3 regions of the Parafannyhessea sp. LCP19S3_B1 genome follow, and region 1 is predicted to be linked to each of the others. Evidence: predicted binding sites of a transcription regulator. Region 1 holds the regulator's gene; each other region holds the start of a gene.
What was found. The regulator NrdR, encoded in region 1, represses ribonucleotide reductase genes. The targets are predictions, from matches to a motif close to AAACACNATATATNGTGTTT.

Region 1 (10,279 bases):
GATTCTGGACGCTAACAAGCAGGACGAGGTGCGTGAGCGTTTGTGGCAGATGTTTGGCAGCTCGCTGACGTCCAATTGGAGACCGAAGTCATCACGCCTACGCCGCAAGATCCGCAAGGTTAGAGCCGAGCACGGCTCGAAGTAGGGGGAGCGGGTCAGCTTCGTAGCGTCGTCTGAACTTGACTGAGAAACTCTCTTACTTTACATAAGATATATTATCACGGTTTTAAGTCAACTTTGACCGTACGACTGTCTTACTAGTTCATGGACTGTGCTGCGACTACCGGATCCTCTCTCGACTGATACGACTATTGCCAGAACCACACGTAATCGAAAATGGCACCTGAGTCTTCCGCATGCTCCCAAGTTGGTCCATCGGGTCGCAGCCTAGTGCCCAACAATTATCACGACAACGCCTTCCCATACGCAGGAGTAATCACGTCATCCGGACATGTTGCACGTCCCAATACTATCAACACACCCGATGGTACATGAAGGTACGCGGCCGGGCGTACTTGGTGGTTGCCAATCCGTAATTGCAGTCCGTCCGCAACGTAACCCGCCGCAGTCACTACCATTTACGCCCCTGCGCTACGTAGGGTGCGTGGCCAGTCAAGCTCCATACCCGACAGGCTCCATACCCGACAGGTTGCAGGAGCCACTGCAACCCTCAACCATGTCTTCTAGGGAGCTGGAAGGTAGCTTGAACGTTACATAATATACTTGAGGGTTTTCCAGAACTCTCAGGTTAAAAGTCAACAAGCAGCAAAAACGCCGCCCTTGATACAAGGGCGGCGTATCAGTACGCGTATTTCAACAAACTAGCCCTCAACCGGCTGCCCAAGGAATCCCGCGACGCTTGTGGCTGCAATGGCGCCGTCAGAGGCCGCCGTGACAATCTGCCTGAGTGCCTTCTGACGTATGTCGCCGGCCGCATAGAGTCCTGGCGTGGCGGTTGCCATGTGGTCATCCGTTATGACGTAGCCGCTCGAATCCCTTTCGACGAGGTCGCGCACGAGCTCGCTAGCGGGAACGCGTCCCACAAACACGAAGACCCCAAACGAGCCCTTATCGAAGTCCTGCGTAGTCTTCTCACCCGTAACAGTATCCTCAAACGTGATCGACTCAAGGAGGCCGTCTCCAGAGACGGAAACCACTTTCGAGTTGAACATGACGTCTATCTTGTCGCTCTTCTCGACCTGGCTTTGCACGGCCGCCTGAGCCCTCATGTGGTCCTTGCGCACGACCATGGTTACCTTATCCGCAAACTTGGTGAGGAAGAGCGCCTCCTCTGCCGCGGAGTTGCCCCCTCCGACAACGAAGACCCGCTTGCCGCGATAGAACATGCCGTCGCATGTGGCGCAGTAGGACACTCCCCTTCCGCCAAACTCCTTCTCGCCGGCAAATCCCGCATGCCGCGGCGTAGCACCACCAGACACGATCACTGCCTTGGCAACGTACTCGTGCTCCGAGGTCGTGACGACAAAGACGTCCCCGTTCTTCTCGACGCTTCTGACAACTTCCATCTGAATGGTTCCGCCAAGGTCTTTGACCTGGGTCTGCATTGCCTCGACGAGACTGTAGCCATCGGTGTGAGGAACGCCTGGATAGTTGTCGACTTCGCTCGTGAGGATTACCTGTCCTCCGACCGCCTCCTGCTCCAGGACGACGTTGTCGAGAAGAGCTCTCTGAGCGTAGATGGCGGCAGATAGACCGGCTGGCCCTCCGCCGATAATGACAAGGTCCTTCTTGATCTGATCCATGTCGGGTCCCTTCTTCGGAGTCTGTTCTAGTGGCAGTATACCCGACTATTTTAAATAGCGCACAATATAATCGGCCACATACAAAATGCATGCGGCCGATTGCGGACTTGGAAGCTTTTCTCGTCTTCCTACTTCTGGCTATCCACAGCCTCGTTCTTTGGCTTTGCGGGCGGAAGAATCAGGTTCATGATGATTCCCACGAGCGTGGACGTGGCCATTCCGGGAAGGGTGTAGGACCCAATGGGAATGGAGATGCCGGAGGTCTCCATACCGACGCCAAGGATGATGACGACGGACGCAATCATGAGGTTGCGGTTCTCGTCGAAGTCGACATGATTGGTCACAAGCATCCTAAGACCGTTCGACGCGATGAGGCCGAACAGAAGGAGGCTCACGCCGCCCATGACGGGGACGGGGATGGAGTTGATGAACGCAGCGAGCTTGGGGCAAAAGCCGCCTACCAGCAGCGCAAAGCCAGCCGCATACCAAAAGACCTGCGTAGAGTAGACGCGGGTGACGCTCATGACGCCGATGTTCTCGGCATACGTCGTGGTGGGAGGGCCTCCAAGGAAGCCAGAGATGAGCGTGGACAGGCCGTCGCCTGCAAGCGAGCGAGGAAGCATCTCTCGGTAGTCCTTGCCAACGATTTCACCGACGGCAAGGAGGTGTCCGATGTGCTCGATAACTACCACGATAGCGACAGGGGCGATGAGGGCCACGGCACCCGGATCGAAGTGCGGCGCCTGAATGGGCGGAAGGCCGATCCAGGGGGCGGAGACGACCTTCGAGAAGTCGACGAGCCCGAAGAAGCTGGAAACGATGTAGCCGACGATGATGGCAAGGAGGATCGGCAGCGTTCCGATGAGGCCTCCCATGCTGGAGAAGACCACCGCCGCGACAAGCGTGATTGCAGCGACTATCGCACCGCTTGCCACGAACGAATCCGTTGACGAGTTAAGTGCCATCTTCGCTGCGGTCGCAGAAAGGCCGACTCCAATGACGACCATGACCGAGGCGACAAGTACGGGCGGAAGGAGCCTGTCGAGCCACCCGGTACCGACGAGCTTGATGATCCCTGCGGTAGCAAGGAACACGAGGCCGGCCACCACGACGCCCGAGAGTGCCGTGTGTATGCTTCCCGTCGCCGCGGTCGCCGCGAGGATAGGGCTGATGAAGGCAAACGAGCTACCGAGGTAGCTTGGAATCTTGTTACGCGTGACGAGCAGGTAGCAGATCGTTCCGATACCGGAGCACATGATGGCGACGTTCGGGTTGAGACCCGTGAGGACGGGCACCAAGACGGTGGAACCGAACATGCTCATCATATGCTGGATGCCAAGAGGTATGGCACGTCCAACAGACACGCGGTCGTCGACGCCTATGATTTCTCTTTCGTGGTGAGCCATGCACTCCCCTTTCTATACTTGCAAAAAAAGGGCCCGGCGGCGCCGGGCCCTCGTGAGCCGAGACTAGGACATCAGGAAATAGATGATGAACGCCACAATGGCGACCCACATCAACGGCTTGATCTCCTTGGCCTTGCCAGTGACAATGGCGGTGAGGCCATAGGCGATGAAGCCAAGGCCGATGCCGGAGGAGATTGAGTAGGTCATTGCGATTCCAGCGGTGGTGAGGAATGCGGGGAAGCCCTGCAGGAGGTCGGTCCAGTCGATCTCGTGGACCTCAGTCATCATGAGGAAACCGACGTAGACAAGTGCGCCGCAGGTTGCAGCGGAGCTGACAACGGAAATCAGGGGCGCGAAGAAAGCGGCGAGGATGAACAGGACGCCAGTGGTGACGGAGGTGAGGCCAGTGCGGCCACCATCAGCGGCGCCAGAGGCGGACTCGACGAAGGTGGTGATGGAGGACACACCCATTGCGCCACCCACGGCAGCCGCCGCAGAGTCGACGATGAGGATCTCCTTGATGTTCTCGACGTTGCCGTCCTCGGTGAGGAACTCGCCGTTCTTAGCAACGGCCATTGCAGTTCCCATGGTGTCGAAGAAGTCAGACATCATGAGCGAGAACGCAAAAACAAGGGCCGTCGGGTTCGCAAATACCTTGATCAGCCCCATGGTTCCGTTCTTGTCAGACATGAAAGGAGCACCGACCGTAGAGAAGTCCAGTGCGTCGACGATGCCCTTGGGAGCGGCAGTCACACCAAGGGGGATTCCTACGAGAACGGCAACGATGATGCCGAAGAGGATTCCACCATTAACGTTAAGAGCAGCAAAGATGAGCGTTGCGACGATGGATACGATGCCAACAATGAACGCGGGGTCGTATACGTTGCCGAGGGTAACGACGGTGCCCTTTCCAGCAACGACGATGCCTGCGTTCACGAGGCCGATCATTGCGATGAAAAGACCGAGGCCAACGGAGATTGCGTGTCGAAGGCTGACAGGAATCGCGTCCATGATCTTCTCGCGAAGCCCACAAAGAACGAGGATGAGGATGGCCATGCCCTCGACGAATACGATGCCCATGGCCTCATGCCAATCGCCACCGCACATTCCAGGGGTGACTGCGGCAATCATCGCGTTGACGCCAAGGCCAGAGGCGCAGGCGAGCGGACGATTTGCGGCGAGACCCATGATGATGGTCATGATGCCGGCGCCAACGCAGGTGGCAGTGACCAGCGCACTGGTCAGAGGCTTACCGTCAGCGCCCAGCACGGCGCCGCTTAGCACTGCGGGGTTTACCGCAATGATGTAGGCCATGGCGAGGAACGTCGTGAGACCAGCGCGTAGCTCATCGCTGATCGACGAACCCCTTTCCCCAATATGAAAGAACTTGTCCATGGAACTCCCCCTCTTGGTACAGACAAACAGATACTCAGGTCGAAAGACCTATCCAAAAGGCGTCTAAACGCCACTTGAACCGAAACCGCCAGATCCCCTATCAGTCTCGTCCAGTTCTTTAACCTCGACGAGATTGACAACGGGCACCTCTTGTATCACGAGCTGGGCAATTCTATCGCCCCTCTTGATGCGGATAGGATTGTGCGGATCAAGGTTGATGGCCACAATCTTCAGCTCGCCACGATAGTGTGAATCGATGAGTCCGGGCGTATTGGGGAAAGAGAGACCCTGCCTTAGTGCAAGCCCGCTGCGCGGCTGCACAAACCCCGCGTATCCCTCCGGAATTGCGATGGCAAGACCCGTGGGGATTAACCTTCGCTCAAAGGGTTCGATAACCAGGTCCGCATTCGACCTCAGATCAAGACCTGCATCCCCCGGATATGCGTATCTGGGCAGCTCGACATCATTGTCAAGCCTCTGTATGTTCAGATTGATTTGCCTGCTATTCATCCGCAAGACTCCTAAGCTCCTCGTTGAACTCGTCAACGTCTTTGAAGTCCCTGTACACAGATGCAAATCTGACGTAGGCCACCTTGTCAATTGCAACGAGCCTCTGCAGAACGAGCTTACCAATCTCCTGCGATTCAACCTCAGTCATACCATGGTCTCTGAGGTATGACTCGATATCGTCAATCAGTGCATTGAGACGTTCCAAAGGCACGTCGCGTTTGACCGTCGCGGCGACGAGGCCTCGCATGATCTTTTGTCTATCGAAGGTTTCTTTGGAACCATCCTTTTTTATGACAAGAAGCGGCATTTCTTCCCGTCGCTCATAGGTAGTGAAACGAGTGCCACACTTCACGCACTCACGCCTACGTCTAATCGCGTCATTACTTTCAGAAGGCCTAGAGTCAACGACTTTTGACTCGGTGCAGCCACATTTGGGACAGCGCAAAATACCTCCCTTACAGTTTTACAGTAGGAAGATTAACACAATTCCCACAATCAAAACCGCTCAGGAGGAAATTGAATCATTTCACGAAATATTAGTAGTAAAAGAGAGAAACTTACGCTTGATAGTTTGGCAAAACAATCTCAGTGCCGGGTACCAGTCCGTTAACGCCGACATCATTCTTGCTCTGAATCCAGTCTGCAATCTCTTTAGTCGATACGCCCTTAACTTTGCACATCTCTGCATATGACCATATAGACGATCCCTGCTTTGCAGCCACCTTGCTGACCTTAACGTCTTCGAAAGCATGGGAAATTCTCGAGGCTTCCGCCACTTGAATGCCGAAGCTTCCAATTACCACGCTCGCCACTATTGCAAGAGCGAGAACCGCGATTGACACCAGCCCGATCCGGTCGCCTCTCTCGCCTTCTCGTCCGTTGCGAACCCTGCCTTGATTTCGGCTGCTTACACAAGCGGGCTTCGTAACGTTGCCGGAAATAACTACAAAGGTATGGCTTTGCGGGCTAAGTGCGAGCGATCCGTCGGTGGTAAAGCTATAGCTCGTGTACTTGCGCTGAGTTGCGTTGCTCATATTGTCTTCTCTCTCTCGAAGTTGTTGCCACCTGTTTTAATCGAGGCGGTGGACATCAATTCGACTCCGAACATAGGTACGATATTAAGGAGAACATATGTTTGTGTCAATGCAAATCAGAACATCTGTTTGAATTCATTTGGCAAATGAAATATCATTGCATCAGTCGAAGGAGGAGAACATGTCTAAGGACCGACTCAGCAAGCGTCAGCTAGATATCTACAACTTCATCTGCAAATACACTGACGAGCACGGTTTCCCACCCTCGGTGCGTGAAATCGGGAAGGCAGTCGGCCTTGCGTCCCCGTCGACCGTGCACATGCACCTCAAGGTTCTCCAGGAGCGTGGCTACATTAAGCGCGACTCAAAGAAGCCTCGTACGATTGAGGTTGTTGACGGGGAAGGACGTCGTTCCAACTCCGCCATCGGCACTAAGGGAGTTGCGGAGATTAGACAGGATTTGGATTCGAACTCCATCAGTTTGCCCCTGGTTGGTCGGGTTGCCGCGGGCATACCTATACTTGCCGAGCAAAACGTCGAAGAGACACTCACCCTTCCGACAAGCATTGTTGGCGATGCAAGCTCATTCGTTCTCAGGGTGCATGGTCACTCGATGATTAACGCCGGAATCCTCGACGGCGACTACATCGTTGTGAAGGAGCAACACGATGCTCATGACGGTGAGATTGTCGTGGCACTGATTAATGATTCTGCAACGGTCAAGACGTTTTACCGCGAGAAGGACCGCATTCGACTTCAGCCCGAGAATGACTCGATGGAGCCAATCTATGTTCAAAATCCCATAATTCTCGGCAGGGTGACAGGTCTCTTCAGGTCCATCTCGTAAGGATCTTATGCTTTGCAAAGACGCCACAGAGAGTGCCGTTCTTGATCGAGTCCATGCGTTTGATTTGATACGTGGGTTTTCGGTCATATCGATGGTTCTGTTCCACTATTGCTATGACCTTAGGTTTCTCGCGGGTGTCCGCCTGGACTTCTTCGCTCCGCCCTTCGTAGATATATGGAGGGCAAGCATTTCATGGACGTTTGTCTTTGTTGCCGGCTCCATGTACTCCTACTCGCATGACAACCTACGACGAGCGGGCAAATACCTATTCGTAGCTCTCCTCATATTTGTCGCGACGTCAGTCGCGCGCGTGGACATTCCTATCAACTTTGGCATCATCTTCTGTATGGGGGCATGTACTCTTACGACTTATATCCTAGATAGACTGAGGATCCTACCCAAGGGAATATTCGGAGCCGTTGTTCTAGCGCTCCTATTTCTCTCTTCCCTCCACGTTCCTCAGGGGTACCTATCTCTCCTTGGTCAAAGAGTCTTTCTTCCGCGAGGGCTCTATGATTGCGGTTGGCTTTCTTGGGCCGGATTTCCAGGACCGTCCTTCTCTTCTGGTGATTACTATCCCCTTATCCCCTATGCGTTCCTCTATCTCTCCGCAAACTCCCTCACTACGCATGTGAAAAAGTCCGGGTTTCCAGTGTGGTTCTCGAAGCTAAAAGGCGCCCCACTTGAGTGCGTGGGACGCCATGCTCTTCCAATTTACCTGCTCCACCAGCCTGTCCTGCTGCTTCTCTCATTGCCCTTCATGGGTTGATTTACTGCGGCTTCGTGGTCTTCCCTACTCTTCCTCGACCTTATAAGGATTGAGCGTCTCATACATTCTTGCGGACGCTTTGACGGTAGCCAACAGGCCCTTCTGCTCGTATCTCTCGCTGATGACTTGGCATCTCTCGTGAACCATCTTCATGAGTAAGCCCTTCTCGTACGGTATCAAGGCCGTTATCGTCTTATCCCCGCGAGAGGCCTCTTGCGAAACGCGATAGAGCAAGCCCTTTATCCCCGTGCCCTCTTTTGCAGAGATGAACTCGGATTCGGGGTTCGATGCAAGCAGGTGAGCCCTTTCATCTTCGTCAAGCAGGTCCATCTTGTTATATACGACAACCGATGGGATCTCGTCTGCGCCTATCTCCTTCAGAATCGAGTCTACGGCAGCGATTTCCTTGCCAGCATTCCTGTCATTGCAATCTACCACCTTAAGGATGAGGTCAGCCGCCGTGACTTCCGCCAAGGTCGACTTGAAGGATTCCACAAGCATGGTTGGAAGTTTCTGTATGAATCCCACCGTATCTGTAACGGTGATCCTCCTGCCCTCTTCAAGGTCCATGGCGCGTGTAGTAGGGTCCAAAGTTGCGAACAGCTCGTCCTGGACGTAGACTCCGGCGTTCGTGAGTCTGTTAAGAAGAGTTGACTTGCCGGCATTCGTATAGCCAACGAGGGCAACCCGGTAGACGCCAGAGTCCCATCTCGCCTTGCTTCGGACTCCGCGACGCGTTTCGAGCCTGTCAAGCTCTTTCCTTAGCCAGGAGATGCGCTTCCTCACAAGACGCCTGTCGACCTCGAGCTGGCTCTCGCCCTGTCCAAAGCGACTTCCGATTCCTCCGCGGGTCTGTTCGCCCACAAGGTGGCTCCACATGCCCCTGAGGCGCGGGTAGACATACTGCAGCTGCGCAAGCTGAACCTGCAGCCTTCCCTCGTTCGTCTTCGCGTGTTCGCCGAAGATGTCGAGTATCAGCGCAGTCCTGTCTATCACCTTTACGTCGCGGCCGACAATACGCTCAAGGTTCGATTGCTGTGACGGAGTCAACTCGTCATCGAAGATGACGACGTCCGCCTCCAGGTTCCTCACAAGGCTTACGAGCTCCTCGGACTTGCCGCTTCCAATGAACGTCTTCGGTACGGGTGCGTCCAGCCTCTGTACCATCCGGTAGACTACTTCCGCGCCATCTGTCTGAGCCAGCCGCTCAAGCTCGTCCATGGACTCCTCGATCGACCATTCGGAATCGCCCATGTCGACGCCCACCAGAATCGCCCTCTCGGGGACCGGCGCGGTGTAAAGTGGCTTGAACCTTCCCACCTACTCATCTCCATCGCTCTTGAAGCCGTCAATCACAAACTCTGATGCCTCTTCGATCGTCATGGCATCCAAGTCGACCTCTCGCGCCCTGCCGTCGCGGCGTATCCATGAAAGCTGCCTCTTCGCATAACGCCGCGACCTGAGCTTTATCGTCTCCACGCACTCCTCGAGCCCGCAGTTTCCGTCCAGGTACTCGACTACTTCCTTGTACCCTATGGCCTGCGCTGCGGTAGTCGATTCCCGCAGGCCCTGGTCGAGAAGGGCTTTGACCTCTTCCACCAAGCCCGCTGCCATCATCGCGTCCACACGGGCGTCGATGCGTCTGTACAGCTCTTCTCTCCTACGAACCGTTGCGAAGATCGATGCGACGTAATGCGGGGCGTGTCTCTTGAGCCCCTCGTGCTCCTTTGCGTAGGACGTTCCCTCGTCCAGCAACTCGAGCGCACGCTCAACCCTGCGTACGTTGTTGGGGTGTATGAGTTCCGCGCTCCTAGCGTCACGGCTCCTGAGCATCTCCCACAGCGACGCGGCTCCCTGTCGACGAGCCAGTTCCTCGTACTTGCGTCTTGAGTCGCCGCCCTTCGTACCGCGCGGGAAGTCCATCTCGTCGATCACGGCGTCGAGGTAGAGGCCAGTGCCGCCGCACAGCACGGGTACCCTGCCGTTTTGGAGCAACCCGTCCACGCAGGCCCTCGCCTCCCGCTGGAACACCTGGGCGGAATAGTCAAACCTCACGTCCGCAACGTCCACCATGAGCAGCGGAACGCGCCTTGACTCCTTGGGCTCCTTCGCCGTGCCGATGTCCATGCCGCGATACACCTGCATGGAGTCCACCGACACGACCGACGTCCCAAGCCGCAGGGCCACCTCGTCCGCAAGGGAGCTCTTGCCCGAGGCGGTCGGCCCCACGATCGCTATCAGCCTAGGCCTGCCGTCGCTCATTGCGGCTCGCCGACCAGCTTACCCCGCAGGTACCACGTCTTCGCGACGTCTACCTCGACGTCGCACATCTTGCCGACGAAGTCCTCTGCCACCTTGCCCTCGGGCAGGTCGAACAGGACGGTCTGGTTCTTCGGGCTGTGTCCCACGAGCACGGAGCTGTCGCGCTTCGAAGTCCCCTCCACAAGCGACGTGACCTTCGTGTGCAGGTCGACCTGGTTCGCATCGTGCGCTAGGTCCTCAACGAGCCTGGCAAGCCTGTCGAAGCGTTCCTGAATCACCTCGCGCGGAGTGTC
Region 2 (10,279 bases), on a different contig from region 1:
TGGAACTTGGACTCGAAGGCGAGCTTGCTGAAGGCGTCGATGTGCTCGGTCACGTGCACGTGGTAGGAGTTCGTGATGTAGCCCTTGTCCGTGATGCCGGGGATGACGCCGAAGCGGCGCTGGAGGCACTTCGCGAACTTGTAGGTGGTGGACTCGAGGGGCGTGCCGTACAGGGAGTAGTCGATGTTCTCGGCGGCCTTCCACTCCGCGCACCTGTCGTTCATGTGCTGCATGATGGCAAGGCCGAGCTCCTCGCCCTCGGGGTCGGTGTGGCTGTGGCCCGTGAGCGCCTTCACGCACTCGTACAGCCCGGCGTAGCCAAGGCTGATGGTGGAGTAGCCGCCGTAGAGCAGGGAGTCGATCTTCTCGCCCTTATCGAGGCGCGCGAGCGCGCCGTACTGCCACAGGATCGGCGCGGCGTCGGAAAGCGTGCCGCACAGGCGGTCGTGGCGGCAGCGCAGGGCCTTGTGGCACAGGTCGAGCCGCTCGTCGAAGATCTTCCAGAACTTGTCGACGTCACGGTCGGCGGACAGCGCGACGTCCGGCAGGTTGATGGTGACGACGCCCTGGTTGAAGCGGCCGTAGTACTTCGGCTTGCCCGGCTCGTAGTTCTTGGCGCGGGCCACGTTGTCGTAGCCGTTGCCAGAGCGGTCCGGGGTGAGGAAGGAGCGGCAGCCCATGCAGGTGTACACGTCGCCGTTGCCCTCGGTCTCGCCCTTGGACAGCTTGTACTCGCGCATCTTCTTCTCGGAGATGTAGTCGGGCACCATGCGCTTTGCCGTGCACTTCGCCGCGAGCTTCGTGAGGTAGAAGTACTCGTCGCCCTCGTGGACGTTGTCCTCCTCCAGCACGTAGATGAGCTTGGGGAACGCAGGGGTGATCCAGACGCCGGCCTCGTTCTTCACGCCCTGGTAGCGCTGCTTCAGCATCTCCTCGATGCAGAGGGCGAGGTCGTGCTTCTCCTGCGGGTTCTGGGCCTCGTTGAGGTACATGAACACGGTGATGAACGGCGCCTGGCCGTTGGTGGTCATGAGGGTGACGACCTGGTACTGGATGGTCTGGACGCCGCGTGCGATCTCGTCGTGCAGGCGCTTCTCGACGATCTGGTCGATCTTTTCGGTGCCGGGGTGCGCGTCGATGGCCTCCATCTCGGCGTAGACCTGGCGACGGATCTTCTTGCGCGACACGTCGACGAACTTGGCGAGGTGGTAGAGCGAGATGGACTGGCCACCGTACTGGCAGGACGCCACCTGGGCGATGATCTGCGTCGCGATGTTGCACGCGGTGCTGAAGCTGTGGGGCTTCTCGATCATGGTGCCGGAGATGACGGTGCCGTTCTGCAGCATGTCGTCGAGGTTCACGAGGTCGCAGTTGTGCATGTGCTGCGCGAAGTAGTCCGCGTCGTGGAAGTGGATGATGCCCTCCTCGTGGGCCTTCACCACGTCCTCGGGGAGCAGCTCGCGCATCGCGAGGTCCTTGGAAACCTCGCCGGCCATATAGTCGCGCTGGACGGACACGACGGTGGGGTTCTTGTTGGAGTTCTCCTGCTTGACCTCCTCGTTGTTCGCCTCGATGAGGCTGAGGATCTTGTCGTCCGTCGTGTTCTTCTGGCGCTTCTGGTTCTGCACGTAGCGGTAGATGATGTACTTGCGGGCGACGGTGAAGCGGTCGAGGGCCATGAGCTGGTCCTCGACGAGGTCCTGGACCTCCTCGACGGTCACGGTGTGGCCTGCGTCCGCGCACTCGTCCTGCACGTTGTAGGACGCGAACTTGACCTCGCGGTCCGAGAGCTGCTCGTCGGCAGGGGCCTCGGCGTTCGCGGCCTTGATGGCGTTCACGATCTTCTGAACGTCAAACTCGACCTCGGAACCGTTCCTCTTGATGATCTTCATGCCGTCGCCTCTCGATCTTGTGTGTTCAACGGTGCGCCCATGCGCACCTTATTGTTGTAAACGGGCAGCTTGGAGCCAAAAAATGCGCGCCACACGACGCGCCGTCCACTGGCCGTTGCTGCTGCGTTTGGTGTGCAGAACTACTATGCCACAATTGGTGGTGGTGCGTTTGTGTTGAAAACACCAGATATGGTTTCCTATTGTGTCAATCATGCCGAAAGTCATGATGAAAACCCAAGTCGCTGCAGGTCAAAAAATTGCGCGATTCAACACGCATTGCGAAACTGCTTAAAAGAAATTTGTTTGATTCATTTTGCGGAACGCGGACAATCTCCACTTGACACGGATTTCCGGCCGTCGGCGGGGCCCATTTGGGGCAATTGTCATCACAATACAACTATATATGGTGTAGTGATTTCCACAAGGTAATAGATGATGTGTTGCAGACGTTTCGGCGCGTGCAAGACGCGCGTGCCTGACGCGTGCTAGGCTGGCCGTATCCTACCCGGGCGCGGCGCCCGGGCGTCGCATGCGAGAGGACGTGAACGCTATGGCACAGGCGGAGGGCACCTACGACGAGGCGCTGGTTCGCGCGGAGTACGCGGACCTCACGCGCGAGCTCATCGCGCGCGGGCTTGAGGTGAGCACGATGGAGAGCGCCACGAGCGGCCAGATAGCGTCGCTCATAACGGATACGGAGGGCGCGTCGGCCGTGCTGAGGGGCGCGTACGTCACGTACTGCAACGACGCGAAGGTCAAGTGCGGCGTGCCGGCCGAGGTCATCCGCGAGCACACCGTCTACTCCACCCAGACGGCCGAGGCCATGGCGCAGGCGTGCCGCAGGTCGTACGCCGCGAACATCGGCATCGGCGTGACGGGCACCATGGGAAACGTCGACCCCGCGAACCCTGCGGCCTCGACCCCCGGCGAGGTCTACTTCGCCATCTGCCTGGGCACGGGCAAGGACGCCCAGGGCGAGAGGAACCACAGCTACCACGTGCACCTCGCTCCGCAGCCGTCGCGGCTCATGTACAAGCTCGCGGTTGCGAAGGAGGTCCGGGACAGGCTGGTGGTCCTTCTCGCCGAGGCGGGGGTGTAGCCGCCGGGGGCTTAGTCCAGCTCGCGCTTGCCGGTGCAGAGCTGCCAGTACTCGCCGCGCTGGGCCAGCAACTCCTCGTGCGTGCCGCGCTCCACGATGCGGCCGTGCTCCAGCACCATGATGGCGTTCGCGTTGCGTACGGTGGAGAGCCGGTGCGCGATTACGAACACGGTGCGCCCGCGCATGAGGGCATCCATGCCGCGCTCGATGAGGGCTTCGGTGCGCGTGTCGATGGAGGACGTCGCCTCGTCCAGAATGAGGACGGGCGGGTCTGATACCGCGGCGCGCGCGATGGCTATGAGCTGGCGCTGTCCCTGCGAGAGGTTGGCGCCGTCGGACGTGATCCTGGTGTCGTAGCCGTTGGGGAGCCTCTGTATGAACGAGTCCGCGTTTGCGATGCGCGCGGCGTGGCGCACCTCGTCGTCCGTGGCGTCGAGCTTGCCGAAGCGGATGTTGTCCGCGACGGTGCCGCTGAACAGGTGCGTGTCCTGCAGCACGATGCCCAGGGTGGAGCGCAGGTCGTCCTTGCGGATGTCCCTCACGTCGATGCCGTCGTAGGTGATGGAGCCGGAGCGCACGTCGTAGAAGCGGTTTATGAGGTTGGTGATCGTGGTCTTGCCCGCGCCCGTGGACCCCACGAACGCGATCTTCTGGCCGGGCTTCGCGTAGAGCGAAAGGTGCGAGAGCACCGTCTGACCGTCCTCGTAGCCAAAGGTGACGTCGTCCAGGCGCACGTCGCCCGCAAGGGGCACGGCCCCGCCGCCCGGGAGCACCCAGCGCCATCCGGCCGCGCCGGCCGCCATGCGACGGGGGAGGTCCTTCTCGCCCGGCGCGCCCTTGTCAGCGAGTTCCGCGTCGTGTGCGTGCTGCACCACGACCTTGCCCCCGTCCACCTCGGGCGGAAGCCCCATCACGGCAAACACGCGCTCCGCGCCGGCAAGCGCCGTGAGCACGAAGTTGCCGAGCTGCGTGAGCTGGTTGAGGGGCATGGTGGCCTGGCGCACGAACACCAGGTACGAGGCGAGGCTGCCCACGTCGGTCTGGCCGGCGATCGCCATCATCGCGCCGAGCACGGCGACGGCGGCGTAGTTGACGTAGCCGATCACGACGGTGCTGGGCACCATGGTGAGGGCGTAGGCCTGCGCGCTGGTCCCCGTTCGGCGCAGGTCCTGGTTGAGGCGGCGGAAGCCGGCGAGGTTCGCGCCCTCGTGGTTGAAGACCTTCACGACCTTCTGGCCGGACATCATCTCTTCCACGTAGCCGTCAAGCGCGCCGAGCGTGGTCTGCTGCGCGGCGAAGTAGCGCTTGGAGCGCCTGCCCGAGAAGCGCGTGTACAGCACCACGACCGCGTCGCACGCGAGCGTCACGAGGGTGAGCCGCCAGTTGAGCACCAGCAGCAGCACCAGGGTGCCCACCGTCTGCACCGCCGCCTGCATCATGTTGGCGAAGCTGTTGTTGAGCGCCTCGCTTATGGTGTCGACGTCGTTGGTGAAGTAGCTCATCACGTCGCCGTTGCGCGTGCGGTCGAAGAACGACACCGGCAGGCGCATGATGTGGCCAAACAGGTCGCGGCGGATGTCGAACACGATGTGCTGCGCCGCGTGCACCATGACCTGCGTGTACGCGAGCGCCGCCGCCACGGCCACCGTGTAGATGGCCGCCGTCGCCGCGACGTCCGCCGTGAAGCCCGCCACGTCGCCGGCGGCGATGCGGTTCACGACCGGCTTGATCATGTACGTTCCCGCGAGGTTGCCCGCGCCCGCGACCGTCACCAGCACGGCCACGGCGAGCATGTGGAACTTCGCATGTCCCATGTAGCCCACGAACGTCCTCATGGTGCGGCGCATGTCCTTGGGCCGCGCGCCGCCCGATGCCTTACTCTGCGCCATCGCCATCATCCCCCGTGGTGTTCTGCGAGTAATAGAGTTCCTGGTAGATGGGGTCGCTCGCAAGCAGCTGCGCATGCGTCCCCGTTGCGTGCACGCGGCCGTCGTCCAGGATCACGATCTGGTCCGCGTCCATGACGGAGCTCACGCGCTGCGCGATGATCACCTTCGTCACGCCGTGCAGGCGTGCGAGCCCCGCGCGTATGCGGGCGTCCGTCGCGGTATCCACGGCGCTGGTGGAGTCGTCGAACACCATCACCTTGGGGTGCGCCAGCAGCGTGCGTGCGATGCACAGGCGCTGCTTCTGCCCGCCAGATACGTTGCCGCCGCCGTGACCAAGGTCGGCGTCGAGCCCGCCTATGCGGTCCAGGAACTCGTCCACGCACGCGACGTGGCATGCCTGAAGTATCTCCTGGTCAGACGCCTTGGGGTTGCCCCAGCGCAGGTTGTCGCGTACGGTGCCCGAGAAGAGCACGTTCTTCTGGAGCACCATCCCCACGCCCGCGCGCAGGGCGTGCACGTCGTAGTCGCGCACGTCGCGCCCGCCCACGTAGACGGCGCCCTCCGTCGCGTCGTACAGGCGCGGCAGCAGCTGTACCAGCGACGACTTTCCCGATCCCGTGCCGCCGAGGATGCCGACGGTGGAGCCTGGCTCGAAGCGAAGCGACACGTGCTCCAGCACGTTCCTGCGCGCGGAGGCGCTGTACTTGAACGAGACGTCGCGCAGCTCCACGGAGCCGTCCGCCACCTCCTTCGCGCCCGTGGGGTTTGGGTCCATGGCCGGCTTTTCCCGCAGAACCTCGCACACGCGCCCCACGCTCGTGATCGCACGCGCAAGCAGCAGGAACACGCTCGATATCATGTTGAGCGAGTTCATGATCAGCAGCACGTAGCTCATGAAGCCGGTCAGGGTGCCCACGCCGATCTCGCCAGATGCGACCATCTGTCCGCCAAACCACAGCAGGCCCACGTTCGCCACGGCCATGGCCGCCTGGAACACGGGCATGTTCAGGACGGCGCCGCCAAACGTGTGCGTCGCGGTGTCCGCGAGCGATGCGTTCACGTCCTCGAAGCGCTCCGCCACGTGGCCCTCGCGCACGTACGCCTTGATGGCGCGTATGGCCACCAGGTCCTCCTGCAGCGTCTCGTTCAGGCGGTCCATCACGCCCTGCAGCACCGCGTACTGCGGCGCCACGTGGTGCACGATGAGCCCCAGCGCAACCGCAAGAAACGGCAGTATCACGAAGAACACCACCGCGAGCCGCGCGCTCATGGCGCATGCCAGCAGCAGGCCGGCCACCAGCATCACGGGGCTGCGCAGAAGCGGCCTCACGCCCATCACGAACGCGTTCTGGATGACGGTGATGTCGGTGGTCAGGCGCGTTACCAGCGAGGAAGACTCGAACTCGTCCAGGTTCGAGAACGCGTACCCCTGCAGGTGGGCGTACTCCGCCTCGCGCAGGTTGGCGCCAAAGCCCATGGCGGCCTTGGCCGAGAAGTGCGAGTACCCAAGGCCGCAGACGCCTGCCAGAAGCGCCACCGCCACCATCCGACGGCCCGTCGCAAGCACGAGCGCCAGGCTGCCCGACGCGATCCCCACGTCCACGATGCGCGCCATCAGGAAGGGGATCGCGAGCTCCGCGATGGTCTCGCCCACGATCAGGAGCGTCGCTGCCAGCATGTCAAGCCGGTATCCGTGCAGGTAGCGCGCCACATAGCGAAGGTCCTCCATCACAGCGCCTCCTTGTCGGGGGCGGTGCCGCAGTTCGCGCGCCGCAGGTTCGCGTGGATGCGGCCTAGGTAGTCCTGCAACCGGGCCACCTCCTCGGGCGAGAAGCCCGCGAGCATGGTCGCGCCCTCCTCGTCGCAGCACCGGTCCCACTCGGCCAGGGCAGCCCTGCCCTCCCCGGTGACCTCCGCAAGCCTGGTGCGACGGTCTTCTCCCCGCGTCATGCGCACGAAGCCGCTCTGGCTGAGCGAGGCGAGCATGCGGCTGACGGCCGCGGGGTCAAGCTCGAAGTACTCCGCGAGCGCCCGCTGGCTGCACGGGCCGTTCACGCGCAGGTATCCCAGGATCTTGGGCTGGCCCGGCCCCAGGCCGATCTTGGCCATTCGCGGCCGCAGGTAGTTTGTCTGCGCGTGTAGCGCGCGATAGAGCATCATGTGCGTGTCGCTGAGGGAGCGTCCCTCTGACGGCGCGTCGGTCTGTTGCTGCATAGTGCGTCTCCTTGACATGTCAACCTTTAGTCGGCAGCTAGCCTACTCTCATCGGTTGACGTGTCAAGGTTGATATGTCAAATAAATGCGAGCTCCATGTGCGGGCGCCGTGGAAGGTGGGGACGGCACTCCCGCGCGCCGCGCTCCGCTACTGCGCCACGGGCGGAAACATGGCCGCAAACAGCGCGAGCCCGGTCCTCGTGCCAAAGAACGGAGCCGGTCCCGTGGGCGCGGGCCTGCCGTCGCGCACGGCCTCGGACGTGTTCACCAGCCAGTCCGCCTCCAGGATCACCTGGTGCACCGCGCCGTCCACCGGCTCGTACGTGTGGTGGTGCGACACGACCCACGCAATGCACTCCACGGTCTCCTGGGGCTCGTCCGTTCCTGCGAAGAACTCCCTCACGAGCGGCGCGGATTCCTTCTCTTGCAGCTTGCCGGGCGCAGAACCGTACTTCTTGCGGCACAGTGGGCACGCGATGTCGTGCACCACGGCCGTCAGCTCTATCACGTGCAAGGTCCCCGCGTCGAGCCCCTCGCCCTCCGCGATGGCCTTTGCCAGGCCAAACACGTGCAGCAGGTGGTCAACGTCGTGCAGGTTTCCCGCCGAGAAGTCCACCATCTTGGCTATTGCCTCTCCCGTGAGCATGCGTCCTCCTTGCTTGTGGCGTCCGGTCGCGCCTTTGTGCGCCGGCCCGACGCGCCTTGCGTCCTTTCCCGCCAGTATGATGGCTTCGCCGCGCGCCCGCACGCGCGCGTAACCGTTGCGACACCTCGCCATTGCGCCGCGGTCGGCACCGCGGTGCTACCATGTCCTGCGCAGACGCACCCGCGCAAGAGGGAGGTTCGCCATGGCCCGGGGTTCGGAACACGCGCACACGCTGCTTGGGGTGACGGGGGAGCATGGGCCCTCCGCCCGGCTGTTCGTGCACGACGAGGCACCGGCACGGCCGGAAGGCCTTCCCCTGGTGCTGGTGCACGGCGCGGGTGTCGATTCCAGCTTTTACGACGGTCTCGCCACGTGCATGCCGGCGCGGCGCACCGTCCGCTATGACCGCCGCGGCTGTGGCCAAAGCACGGACGCGCTGGACGGCGACTGGTCGCTCGACGCGCAGGCGCGCGACCTGGCATCCGTGATCCGCGCGGCGGGCGGCAGGGCAGACGTCGTCGCGCACAGCCTCGGCGCCGTTGTGGCGCTCCGGCTCCTCGAGCGCGAGCTGCGGCTCTTCCGCAGACTGGTGGCCCTGGAGCCTCCCATCTTCAGCGGCCTGGACCCAGACGACGAGGTCTTCGGCAACATCGGTCGCGCCCGCAAGGCACTTGCAAGGCATCGCTCCAGCACGGCGCTCTACCTCACCACCCAGCGGGAGTCCATCGGCGAGGCCGTCGTGCCGTACTCCGCGCGCGAGCTCGAGCATCGCGAGCGCAACCTGCAGACGAGCTTCTCCCGCGAGACCTGGGCGTTCGACTACGTGCCGGATTGCGATGCCATCCGCGGCTCCGGCGTGCCCGTCCTCTTGTGCATCGGCCGCCAGAGCGATGGCACCTACCACGCGCGCAACCTGGACTTCCTGTGCCAGGGCCTTGGCGCGACGCCCGCCGTCATGCCCGGCGGCCACAACGGAGTGCGCGACTACCCCGGCGAGGTTGCCGCCGCGATTCAGGACTGGCTTCGATAGCCGCCACGCGTCCCGCATCGCCGAATGCGCCACCGCGCGCCGGGCGAGAAGAGCGCGCATGCCTTGGCCGTTTGCCATCCGCTCTCAGTTTTTATTTGCACGCTGGAGGCTCGTGCGCGATCCTGGTGCAGATTGGCGCAAGGGATGGGGGCAGAATGCTAGAGCCGGGCCTTTACGAGCAAACTATCAGCAGGGAACTGAAAGAGGAGCTCGAGTCAGAGAAGGACGAGCTCGTCTCCGACCTTCGCAAGATCGACGAGGCGGAAGCGCCAAAAATTCTTGCCGAGTACGTGGCCGAGGTCGCCGAGGCTGCCCTTGCAAGGATCAGCGAGTCTGGTAAGGATTCTCTCGAGAACCAGATTCAACTTGCAAACAAGATGATCGGCGCCTTGGATTCGTCAGGCGATCTCGTGGGCGATTCCCATCAGCTGCTCTCCCTTGTCCCAAAGGCGGTGCATGAGATTCGCGGGAGGAGCGAACGCGACATTCTTCGGCCGGAGACTCCAATGGCGCAGAGCTCCCTCTTCACCGGGGCTAGGCACGAGCCATCGATGGGATCCGAGCTCAAGAAGGAGATCGTCTCTGCGGATCGGATCGATATGCTGGTCTCGTTCATCAAGTGGCCGGGACTTCGCATCATTCTGCCAGAGCTGAGGCTGTTCTCCGAAAAAGGCGGCAAGCTCAGGGTCATCACGACGTCATATATAGGTGCGACCGATGTGAAGGCTATCGACGAGCTTAGCGAGCTGCCCGATGCTGAGGTGAAGGTCTCATACGATACTAGGGGCACTCGCCTACACGCGAAGGCATATGTGTTCTATCGCAAGACGGGCTTTACGACTGCTTACGTGGGTTCGTCCAATCTTTCTAACCCAGCCATTACGAGCGGGCTCGAGTGGAACGTGAAGGTCGCACAGCGAGAGCTGCCTGACACGATGGCGAAGATACGTGCGACGTTCGAGTCATATTGGGAGTCAAACGATTTCGAGTCTTACGATAGGAGTCAGCACGATCGCTTCGTAGAGGCCGTAAAGCGAGAGCGTGGGGAGAAAACCTCTAGTGACCTTGTGTACTTCTTCGATCTGAGGCCGTATCCGTTCCAGCGCGAGATCCTCGATCGGCTTCGTGCAGAGCGCGAGGTTGGTGACCACTGGCGAAACCTTGTTATCGCCGCGACTGGCACGGGAAAGACGGTAATATCGGCGTTTGACTATAGGGGGTTCTGCGCTCGCTACAACGACGGCAAACGGGCGCGCATGCTGTTCGTGGCTCATCGCGAGGAGATCCTCAAGCAGGCTCTCGCGACCTACCGAAGTGTTCTTCGTGACGCGAACTTCGGGGACCTCCTTGTTGGATCCTACGTACCGGGGAACCTAGACCATCTTTTCGCATCGGTGCAGTCTATTAACTCAAGGGGGCTAACGGGGTCGCTTGATCCGTCCTACTACGATTACATTGTGGTGGACGAGTTTCATCATGCTCCCGCGCCATCGTACCAGCGTCTACTGG
Region 3 (10,279 bases), on a different contig from region 1:
CGCGACCGCGTTTCAGGCGCCCGCGATGCAGGCCATGGTCCCACAGATCGTTCCGGAGGAGTCGCTCGTGGAGGCCGGCGGCATGTCGCAGGCCATCAGCAGCGCCTCGTACGTCCTGGGACCCGTGGTCGGCGGCGCGCTCTTCGCGGCGTTTCCGCTGGCGCTCATCCTGGTGACGGACCTCGCGGGCGCGCTCGTCGCTTCCGCCACGCTCGGCGTCGTTCCCGTTGCCGACCACCGCGCAAAGGGGGAGCGCCCAAGGCTCCATCCCGTCCGCGAGCTGCGCGACGCCCTCGTGGTCGCGAAGGCGAACTTCGCAAACGAGGTGCGCGCGTCGTTTAAGGCGACGGTGGCGCTGGGCGCCACCTGCCTCGCCTGCGGCCTGCTGCCCAAGAGCTTCGGCGGCTGGGTGGCGTTTGCGGTGCTCTGCGGCGCGATGGGGGCAACGGCCACCTGCTACGACGTGCCCATCGTGGCGTACATGCAGAAGAGCATCGCTCCCCAGAAGCTCGGCCGGGCGTTCTCGGCGTTCCAGATCGTCTCGATGGTGTCGACTCCCGTCGGTCTTGCGGTGGCGTCGCCCGTGGCGGAGGAGCTTGGCGTGAGCGCATGGTTTGGCATCAGCGGCGTCGCCATCGTCCTTCTCGGCGCGGTGATGCTGGTGCTTGAGGGCACGGCGCGCAGGTAGGCGAGAAGGGCGCGCCCCCGTCCTCGCGTCCCTCTCGCCCGTCCCCCTGCCTTACAGGTCGTCCACCAGCGCGGTCGACTTTGCGTACGCGGTCGAGCGCGCCTCGAAGAAGTCCGTCTTCACCATGTTGGCGTCGCTGTACTGCGAGACCCACGCCATGTCCGGCGGCTCCTGCGCGTGCTCCGGCCACAGCGTGCCGAAGCCCAGGGAGCTCCAGCGCAGGTTTCCCAGGTAGTGGATGTAGTCGCTCACCTGTTGGCTCGTGAGGCCGGCGATGTCGTCGCCTATCACGTACGTTCCCCAGGCCACCTCCTGGCGCACGCCCTCCACGAGCATCTGCAGCAGGTCCTCGATGGCCTCGGGCGTAAACAGCCCCGGCTCCTCCTTCTGCAGCTCCAGGATCATGTTGCGGAACAGCCACAGGTGGGTGTTCTCGTCGCGGTTGATGTAGCGGATCTCCTGCGCGCTGCCGGGCATCTTGCCGTTGCGTGCGAGGTTATAGAAGAACATGAAGCCAGAGTAGAAGTACACGCCCTCCAGGATGAAGTTCGCCATCATCACGCGAAGCAGCGCGGGCGCGTCGCGCCGCTCCTGGAACTCGTTGTAGAGGTTCCCGATGAACGTGTTTCTCGCCAGGAGGCGCTCGTCGGTGCGCCACTGGTACAAGATGTCGTTGCGCTGCTCCGGGCTGCAGATGGTGTCCAGCATGTACGAGTAGCTCTGCGAGTGCACGCACTCCTGGAACGTCTGGATGTGCAGGCACAGGTTCACCTCGTTCGCGGTGATGAACTCGCCCACGTTGGGGAGGTTCGCCGTCTGCAGCGAGTCCAGAAACACCAGAAACGAGAGGATCTTGTCGTACGCGGTGCGCTCCGCGGGCGTGAGGTTGGGGTAGTCCTTCGCGTCCTGCGAGAGGTTGATCTCCTCCGGGATCCAGAAGTTGTTCATGGCCTGGCGGTACCAGTCCGTGGTCCACGCGTACCTCACGTTGTTGAAGTCGTTCAGGTTGGTGGTGTTGCCGCCTATGAGGCGCCGCCGGCGCACGTCCGTATCGCCGTTGGGGTTGAAGAGCGCCTTAGGCGAGAGGGGCGTGGGGTTCGTGTGCTGCATGGTCTTCCCTTCGTGTGTGGTCGTGCCTGTCGTCGCGCCGCGTGCCGGCAGGCGGGTCTGCCGGCCGTGGTGGCCCGCTAGCTGGAGCAGCTCTCGCACTCGTCCACCTCGAGCGACTTGCTGCGGACGTAGTAGACGGTCTTCACGCCGTCGCGCCACGCCTCGAGGTAGAGGCCCAGCACCTGGCGCATGGTGTACTCGTTCGTGATGTAGAGGTTCACGGACTGGGCCTGGTCTATGTGGCGCTGGCGCACGCCGGCCGCGCGCATGCTCCACGTCTGGTCGATGTAGTGCGCGGGCTTGTAGTACCACCACGTCCTGGGCGAGAGCTCCGGCGCGACGCGCGGGAGCATGGCGCCCTTCTTCTCTTCCAGGAAGAACTTGCGCATCACGGGGTCGAGGCCGGCCGTGGTGCCCGCGATGATCGAGGTGGAGCTCGTGGGCGCGATGGCGATGAGGTAGGCGTTGCGCAGGCCGTGCCTGGCCACGCGCGCGGCGAGCTCGCGCCACGCCGGGGAGTCGTAGCCGCGCTTGCTGAAGTAGGCGCCCGTCTGCCAGTCCGAGCCCTCGAACTTCTCGTATGCGCCGCGCTCGCGCGCGAGCTCGCACGACGCCTCGATGGCGTGGCGGTTTATGCGCTCGAACACATCGTCCGCGAAGTCGAGGTGCGCCTGCGTCTCCCAGCCGATGCCGCGCCTCGCGAGCATGTGGTGGTAGCCGGACACGCCGAGCCCGATGGAGCGGTAGCGGCGGTTCGTGACCTTCGCGTACGGCAGCGCATAGAAGTTGAGGTCGATCACGTTGTCCAGCGCGCGCACGGCCGTGCGCACGGTCTTCGCCAGGTACGCGTCGTCCTCCACCGGCAGCCGCCCGAGCGACAGGCTCGCGAGGTTGCACACCACGAAGTCGCCGGGGCGCGTGGTGGTGACGACCACGGTGTCGCCGTCTTCCGTCACGACCTCCTGGCTCACGCCCTGGATCTCGCTCGTGTTCTGGGCGATCTCGGTGCAGAGGTTCGAGCAGTAGATCATGCCGGCGTGCGGGTTGGGGTTCGCGCGGTTCACGGCGTCGCGCATGAACGCGAACGGCGTGCCGGTCTCCACGGCGCTGCGCAGCACCAGGCGCACGACGTCCTTCACCGTGACGGTGCGCTTGGGTATGCGCGGGTCGGCCACGCACTCCAGGTAGCGGTGCTCCCACTCCTCGCCATAGTAGTCCTCAAGCGCGTATCCGCGCGCCACCAGGATATCGTGCGGGCACATGAGGTGCCACGGCTGGTTAAGGTCCTCCTGCGCCATGCGCCAGAACAGGTCCGGGTAGCACACCGCGGGGAACACGTCGTGCGCCTTCATGCGGTCGTCGCCGTTGTTGGTGCGCAGCTGCAGGAACTCGGGCAGGTCGCGGTGCCACGCGTCCAGGTACACCGCGACGGCGCCCGCGCGCACGCCCAGCTGGTCCACGGCGACGGCCGTGTCGTTTATCACGCGTATCCAGCGCACGACGCCGCCGGCCGCGCCTTGAAAGCCGCGGATGCTGCCGCCCTTGGCGCGCACCTTCCCCAGGTACATGCCCATGCCGCCGCCGTACTTGGACACCTGGGCAAAGTTGTCCACGCTGCGGTAGATGCCCTCCAGGCTGTCGGGCACGGTGTCGATGAAGCAGCTGGACAGCTGGTGGTGGGGCTTGCGCGCATTCGAGAGGGTCGGCGTGGCCATGGTGACCTCAAGCCGGCTCAGCATGTCGTAGAAGCGCCTGACCCACCCCATGCGGGCGCCCGCCTCCTCGCGAAGCGCCAGGTGCAGCGCGATGCCCATGAACATCTCCTGCGGGGACTCCAGCGGCACGTGGTCGTGGCTGCATACCACGTAGCGCTTCAGCAGCAGGTCGAGGCCGGGGTAGTCCAGAAGGTCGTCGCGGCTGTCGTCGATCCACGTGGCCGCGAGCTCTATCTCGTCGCGCGTGTAGCCCTCAAGTACGTACGACCCGTACAGCCCCTGGTCCGTGAGGTAGCGGAGCTTGCCATAGAGGCCGTCGATGCCGCGGGCGCGCTCCTGCCGGCGAAGGCGCCACGCCGCCACAAGCGCCAGCAGCCTGCCCGCTATGCGCGACCACTCCGGCGCCTCGGCGTTCGTGAGCTCCACGGCGGCCCGCACCAGGGCGTCCGCCCGCTCGTCCGCCCCCATGGACGGCTTCGCGAAGCCGGAGAACTTCGCCGCGAGCGCGGAGAGCGGGTAGGTCGCGGGGTCGAACTCCCGCGAGACCCTGTCCAGCACGGCGTCGAGCGCGTGCGACATTCCCTCGACCCCGTCGGGCGAGAAGGACGCGCCGCCCTCGCCCGCGGCCGCGTCCCGGGCGCAGGGGAACGCGAGCTCGCAGATCGCCCGCCTCGCGGCCCTGAGCTCGGAGCGGCGGTGGCGGTACAGGATGTACGCCTTCGCGGCGTCGTAGTGGCCCCTCTCCATCAGGGTGCGCTCCACGAGGTCCTGGATGGACTCGACGTCCTGCGCGTCGTCCGCGCCCAGGTGCGCCTCCACCGCCGCAAGCAGCGCCTCGAGCGCACCGGCGTCCTCTGCCGTGCCGTCGCCCACCTCCGCGAGCGCCTTTCGCATGGCGGCGCCGATCTTGCGCCTGTCGTAGGGCTCGACCCTTCCGTCTCGCTTCGTTACCACCGTCGTGTTCCCATCTGCCAGCGCGCCGTGCCGGCGCGTACACTCGTCAGTCACATGGGGCGTCGCCCCGCAACAAATGCTATCAAACAAGTAGCAATAAAGGTGGCACAAGTGGTGGCGTGGAGCCATCTACATACCGCATGTTGTGTTTGTGAGGTACGCAACGATGCTTGCGGGGGCGGCGGGCGTCATGTAGGCGCGCTGCCGGCGGGCGAGAAGGGCGGGACGCCCCGGCCGGCGCGTTCGCGTCCGGTCCGGGGCGTCCCTCGTCCACGGGATGTCACGGCCTGGGAGGCCGTCTCGCCCAGGCTACTGCTTCGGGTACTCGTAGAATCCCTTGCCCGCGTTGAGCCCCAGCTCGCCGCGGTCGATCTTCTCCTTCAGCTTTGCCGCGACCCTCGCCTGGACGGTGCTGGGGTCCTTGGCGCGCGGGTCCATGATGCCGATGTTGTACGCCGTGGTCAGGCCCACGATGTCCAGGATGCGGAACGGGCCGGCGGGGGCGCCCGTGCCCAGCGTCCAGGCGCGGTCGATGTCCTCCGGCGTCGCGACGTCGTTGGCCCACAGGGCCTCGGCGGAGCTCAGGAACGGCACGAGCATGGAGTTCAGCAGGTAGCCCGGCTGCTCCTTGTTCACGCGCAGCGGGATCATGCGGATGGACGCCGCAAACGCGATCGTGGCCTCGAACGCCTCGTCGCCGGTGCCGGCGTGGCGCATGACCTCGGCCGTGGGGTGCGACCAGATCTCGTTCGCGAAGTGCAGCGCCAGGAACTTCTCCGGGCGGCCGGTGGCCTCGGCAAACTGCGAGGGCAGCAGGGTGGAGGAGTTCGTGTCGATGATGGTGCGCTCGGGCAGGTGCTTCGCGAGCTCGGTGTAGAACGCCACCTTCTGCTCCACGTTCTCCGCCACGGCCTCGATCACCAGGTCCGCGTCGCCAAACGCCTCGTCCCAGTCCGTGGTGAGCCTGATGTTGGCGTATGCCGCCTCAACCTTCGCCTTCGCGTCCTCGCAGCTCTGCGGGGTCACGTCCTCGCGTGGCATGAGGCCGTACGCGTAGGCGGCCGGGCTCTCCTTCATGGCGTCGAGCGTCTTGAGGTACGTGGCGTGCAGGTAGTCGAGCTTCGGCTGGCAGCGTCCGATGGAGGCCTCCGTGCGCAGCCAGATGGTGACGTCGTATCCGCTGTACGCGCTCTGGAACGCGATCTGGCTCCCCAGCACGCCGCCGCCGGCGACGGTTACCTTCTTGATGTCCATGCGGTTTCCTTTCTGCGGCATGGCCGCTCTGACAGCAATGCTCCTCTCTTACCCAGCGGCCCACCGAGCGTTCCCAAACCGGTCGGAATCGTCGGTGGACGGTTGTTTGCTCAGGTAGTTGCGGTGCGTAAAATGCGATGACGCCTGTGTCAAATGCAAGGCCGCAAAGGTTTCGGCCCGCCATCGCGCGCACCGAACGCCCGCGATCGAAAATGCCGAATGCACCCAAGGTTGACCGGCGCCGCGGGAGGCGGTATAACGGGTGTCAACAAATTCCTAGTTAGCAAGTAGGTATTAGGCTGCGGGGGTTTGCGGGGTATCGCCCCGAAATGGTTCACGAGGGACCACGGCCAGGGCCGCGGCCGGCGCGTGAGCACGGCGACGAATCACTCTCCTCTCCCGTCGCCGGTGCCCCCCAGCGCGCGTGCCGGGCGCACGCCTGTAGGTCCCGGACGACAGGCGGCGCGGGTGCACGGCAGGCGACCGGGCACCCGCGCCTGCCATGTCGCGCGCGGACGCCGTGCGCGCCGCCTTGCGCCGCCCGCGCCTCGCCCCGAACGGCTAGACTGGACAGTCCGTTACGGAAGGCGAGGGGAGTGCGATGGCGGCATCTAGCAGGAGCGGCGCCCGTGGAGGGGCGGAGGGCGCCGCGGACGAGAAGGACGGGCGGATCCAGCCCAGGCAGTGGCTGGCGCTCGCGGGGCTCGCGGTCGCGGCGTTCGTGTTCAACACGTCGGAGTTCGTCCCGATCGGGCTGCTCACGGACATCGGCGCGTCCTTCTCGCTTGCGGAGGAGGGCGCCGCGCACATGATCTCGGTGTACGCGTGGGGCGTCATGCTCATGTCGCTGCCGCTCATGGTGCTCGCGTCCCGCGTGGGGTTCAGGCGGCTCATGCTGGGGTTGCTCGCGGTGTTCGCCGCCGGGCAGTTCCTGTGCGCCGCCGCGCCCACGTTCTGGCTGCTGGTGGCGGCGCGCCTGGTGGTGGCCGCCGCGCACAGCGTGTTCTGGGCCGTGGTGATGGTGGTGGCCGCGCGCGTGGTGGACCCGCGCGCGTCGTCCGCGGCCATAGGCCTCGTGGCCACGGGCAGCTCCGTCGCGCAGATCGTGGGCATGCCGCTGGGGCGCGCCATCGGCCTCGCGCTGGGCTGGCGCATGACGTTTGCCGCCATGGGCGCGGCGGCGGTCGCCACGCTCGCATACCTTGCGCTCGTCTTTCCGTCCATGGGGCCGGGGGAGCGCTTTCGCGTGGGGCAGCTGCCGGGGCTCCTTCGCAACGGGTCTCTCGTGGCGCTGTACGTGGTGACGGTCTTCCTGGCGGCCGGTCAGTTCGCGGCGTACAGCTACGTGGAGCCGTTCCTGCTGCGCGTGGCGGGACTCCCCGCGCGCGGCGTCACGCTGGCGCTCTCCGCGTTTGGCTGCGCGGGCCTGCTGGGAAGCGTGCTCTTCTCGCGCCTGTACGACGGCAACCGACGCGTCTTCCTGGCGGCGAGCCTTCTGGGCGAGTCCGCCGTGCTGTTCTTGCTGCTGCCTGCTGCCGCGTCGCCGGTGGGCATGGTCGCGGCGCTCGTGGCGTGGGGCGCGTGCCAGATGGGCTACGGCATCGCGTTCCAGGCGGTGCTCATAGACTTCGCGCGCCCGGAGGAGGCCACGGTGGCCATGGCCATATACTCCGGCCTGTACAACCTGGGCATAGGGGGCGGCACCGCCCTTGGTGGCGTTGCCGTGGCGCGCCTGGGCGTCGCATCCGTGGGCATGGTGGGAGGCGCGCTTGCGGCCGCGGGCACCGCCGTGGCGCTTGCGTTCTTGCTGCCCCGCATGCGGTGCGGCAGGGGCGGGGCCGGCCCGCGCTGACGCCTGCGCTGTCGCGCCCACCGCGGCGCGGGTCGATTGCCGCCGGCCGTCGGCGCGGTCTGGCACCTGCCTTCCGCCGCGTTTACAGGTTCTTCTCGCCCCAGTCCCTCAGCTGCATCAGTATGGGCACCAGCTCGCGCGCCTGCGGCGTCAGGCTGTACTCCACGCGGACCGGCATCTCGGCGTACTGCGTGCGCAGCACCAGGCCGTCGGCCTCCAGCTCCCTGAGCGAGGCCGCCAGCATGGTGTTGGTGATGCCAAACACCAGGCGGCGCAGCTCGCCGTAGCGCAGCTCGTCCGCCTGCGACAGCGCCACGATCAGCAGGATCTTCCACTTGCCTCCCACCGCGTCCAGCACGCGCCGCAGCGCGCAGCCAGACCCGGTGACGCTGGGGTCCGCGCTCGCCAGGCAGGGCGACGGATTCTTCGCATGTGCCGCCGTGGTCGTGCGAGCAGCATTCTTGCTGGTGGCTGCCATGGTCAGTCTTTCCTTACCACGTATATCCAAACTGCGTACTTGCTCAGGAAAACATACCACGTACAGTGGTGTCAACGACCAAGGCGCAAGGCGCCAACAAGAGAGGAGCAACCATGGAGTACAGGTTCACGAAGGAGAACTTCGAGTCGGAGGTGCTTGGGAGCGACGTCCCCGTGCTGGTGGACTTCTATGCGGACTGGTGCGGGCCCTGCCGCGCGATGATGCCGGTGGTGGAGCAGCTCGCGAAAGAGTACGACGGCCGCCTCAAGGTGGGCAAGGTCAACTCCGACGAGCAGCCGGAGCTTGCGTCTGCCTTTGACGTGATGAGCATCCCCAGCTTCTTCATCATCAAGGACGGCAAGGTCGTCGACCGGCTGGTGGGTGGCATGCCGAAGGAGATGCTCGCCCAGCACGTCGACGCCCAGCTGTAGCGCCGCCCGCGCAACACCTTGCGCGTGGGTGCGCCGGCGGTGGCGCCCTCCTCCAGACAGTCTACATCCCCGCGGCGCAATCGCGCGCGGCACAAGAAAGCCCCGCCGGAACGTCCGACGGGGCCTTGTCCGTGCTCTGTCCTACATTCACGCCCCCTGGGCGAGAAGTGCCGCCTCCTCGCTCACTACGCCGTCGCGGTGACGCCAGCGAAGCTTATGGACGCGACGTCGCTCGGGTCGACCACGCGGTCGAAGAAGGAGCCCATGCTCACCACGGTCTTCCCGTCCTTCTCGCTCGAGCTCGCGGCGCCGGTGGGCACGGTCATGGTGGTGCCGTCCCTCATCGTGACGGTGATGTCGCCCAGGTCAAGGTACTTCGGCGACCACCTGCCGCTCGCGGGCGCCTTCTCGGTGCCGTTCACGGTGTAGTCGATCGTGACGCCGACGGGCGATACGCTCACGCCCTGCACGCTGCCGCTGGTCCCGGCGACCTCGAGGCTGCCCGTGGGCTTCAGGCTCACGGAGTCGCTCTCGTAGTTGAGCTTAAACTTCAGGTTCCAGCTGCCCGTGGCGATGGTGCCTGCGTCGTGGTAGCCCTTGTCCTGCAGGGTGATGCCCCTGAAGCTCGTCCTCATGGTGGCGCCGATCACGTTTGCGTCTGTCGTCATCTTCGTGACCATCTGGATCGCGTTGTCGCTGGGGTCCGCGTCGTAGAAGTAGCTCTCTCCGCCCGCGCCGGATGTGCCGTCCACGCTCTGGTCGAAGTCCGCGTTCGGAGTCTTGCCGTCGATCGTGAGCGTGCCGTTCGCGTTCGTCGCGACCTTGCCCAGGGGCTTGCCGTCCGCACGGCGGATACTGTACACCACGGCGTAGTTGTGCTCGTCTCCCATGATGGCGTCCGCGCTGATGGTCACGCCGTCGCTCGTGGCGACCGCGTCCACCGGGCGCCCGACCTTGTTCCTCACCTTGGTCGGCGCCGTCGACCCCAGGAACACGTCGTCGAAGGCGCTTGCCACGCTCACCAGCTGGCCGCTCGCGTAAGCGTAGCCGCCCATGCCCACGGCAAGCGCGAGGCCGGCGGCCACGGCAGCGACGGCAAACCTCGGGCGCCTGCGCACGCCCGCCGCCCTGCCGCGGACGCCCGGGCGACACGCGCCGCCCCTCTCGCCCTGCGCGGCGTCAGTCGCAGACAGCGCGGCCGAGGCCACGGCCTGGGCCATCTGGCTCATCCTTTTGGAAGAAAGAGAGACCCGATCCATCTCGTCCCGATACGCCCTCATCGTGGTTTCCATCGCTCTTCTCCTCCAAGCTCTTGCGCAGCTCCGCGCGGGCGCGGCTCAGCCTCTTCGTGATGGCGGCCTCCGTCGCCCCCGTGGCCCGCGCTATCTGCCTGATGCTCATCCCCTCGTAGTAGTACAGGTACACCGCCTCGCGGTACGGGGGAGAAAGGCGCATCACCGCGGCGGTCACCCGCCCGGGAAGCTCGCTCTTCTCCACCAGGTCCTCCACCTGGGCGGACTGGTCCGCGACCTCGCCCGCCGCCGTCAGGGCGACGTTGCGGCTCCTGGCCGCGCTGCGGAGCTCGTCCTTGCAGGCGTTCGCGGTGCAGCGGATGACCCACGCCCTCTCGTGCTCCGGGCTCTCGAACGGCCGACGCCTGCAGATGAGCTTGCAGAGCACGTCCTGGCTCACGTCCTCCGCGTCCTGCCGCGAGCCAAGGTATGTGTAGGCAAGCCGCATTGCGAGGTTGCCGTACGTCTCCACGAGGCGCCGGGCCTCCCGCTGCACCTCCTCCTC

Region 2: a site for NrdR is predicted at 2,071-2,090, ahead of nrdD (anaerobic ribonucleoside-triphosphate reductase). Genes of this name have one in related genera too.
Region 3: a site for NrdR is predicted at 4,599-4,618, ahead of ACTQWE_RS07490 (ribonucleoside-diphosphate reductase subunit alpha). Genes of this name have one in related genera too.

The regions. Positions count from the first base shown of each region.
Region 1 covers NZ_JBQKDH010000005.1:61,635-71,913, forward strand. The annotation lists gene ACTQWE_RS03470 (chloride channel protein) at 1-145, shown strand, start outside; gene trxB (thioredoxin-disulfide reductase) at 822-1,763, opposite strand; gene ACTQWE_RS03480 (uracil-xanthine permease family protein) at 1,892-3,169, opposite strand; gene ACTQWE_RS03485 (NCS2 family permease) at 3,233-4,564, opposite strand; gene dut (dUTP diphosphatase) at 4,628-5,074, opposite strand; gene nrdR (transcriptional regulator NrdR) at 5,067-5,519, opposite strand; gene ACTQWE_RS03500 (hypothetical protein) at 5,632-6,108, opposite strand; gene lexA (transcriptional repressor LexA) at 6,290-6,955, shown strand; gene ACTQWE_RS03510 (heparan-alpha-glucosaminide N-acetyltransferase domain-containing protein) at 6,963-7,724, shown strand; gene hflX (GTPase HflX) at 7,749-9,044, opposite strand; gene miaA (tRNA (adenosine(37)-N6)-dimethylallyltransferase MiaA) at 9,045-9,986, opposite strand; gene miaB (tRNA (N6-isopentenyl adenosine(37)-C2)-methylthiotransferase MiaB) at 9,983-10,279, opposite strand, start outside.
Region 2 covers NZ_JBQKDH010000006.1:84,141-94,419, reverse strand. The annotation lists gene nrdD (anaerobic ribonucleoside-triphosphate reductase) at 1-1,892, opposite strand, end outside; gene ACTQWE_RS04310 (CinA family protein) at 2,443-2,991, shown strand; gene ACTQWE_RS04305 (ABC transporter ATP-binding protein) at 3,003-4,880, opposite strand; gene ACTQWE_RS04300 (ABC transporter ATP-binding protein) at 4,867-6,609, opposite strand; gene ACTQWE_RS04295 (MarR family winged helix-turn-helix transcriptional regulator) at 6,609-7,094, opposite strand; gene ACTQWE_RS04290 (HD domain-containing protein) at 7,243-7,740, opposite strand; gene ACTQWE_RS04285 (alpha/beta fold hydrolase) at 7,943-8,770, shown strand; gene ACTQWE_RS04280 (DUF3427 domain-containing protein) at 8,926-10,279, shown strand, end outside.
Region 3 covers NZ_JBQKDH010000011.1:83,020-93,298, reverse strand. The annotation lists gene ACTQWE_RS07500 (hypothetical protein) at 1-688, shown strand, start outside; gene ACTQWE_RS07495 (ribonucleotide-diphosphate reductase subunit beta) at 740-1,798, opposite strand; gene ACTQWE_RS07490 (ribonucleoside-diphosphate reductase subunit alpha) at 1,876-4,467, opposite strand; gene ACTQWE_RS07485 (3-hydroxyacyl-CoA dehydrogenase) at 4,777-5,721, opposite strand; gene ACTQWE_RS07480 (MFS transporter) at 6,323-7,573, shown strand; gene ACTQWE_RS07475 (winged helix-turn-helix transcriptional regulator) at 7,656-8,051, opposite strand; gene trxA (thioredoxin) at 8,165-8,482, shown strand; gene ACTQWE_RS07465 (DUF4179 domain-containing protein) at 8,668-9,702, opposite strand; gene ACTQWE_RS07460 (RNA polymerase sigma factor) at 9,662-10,279, opposite strand, start outside.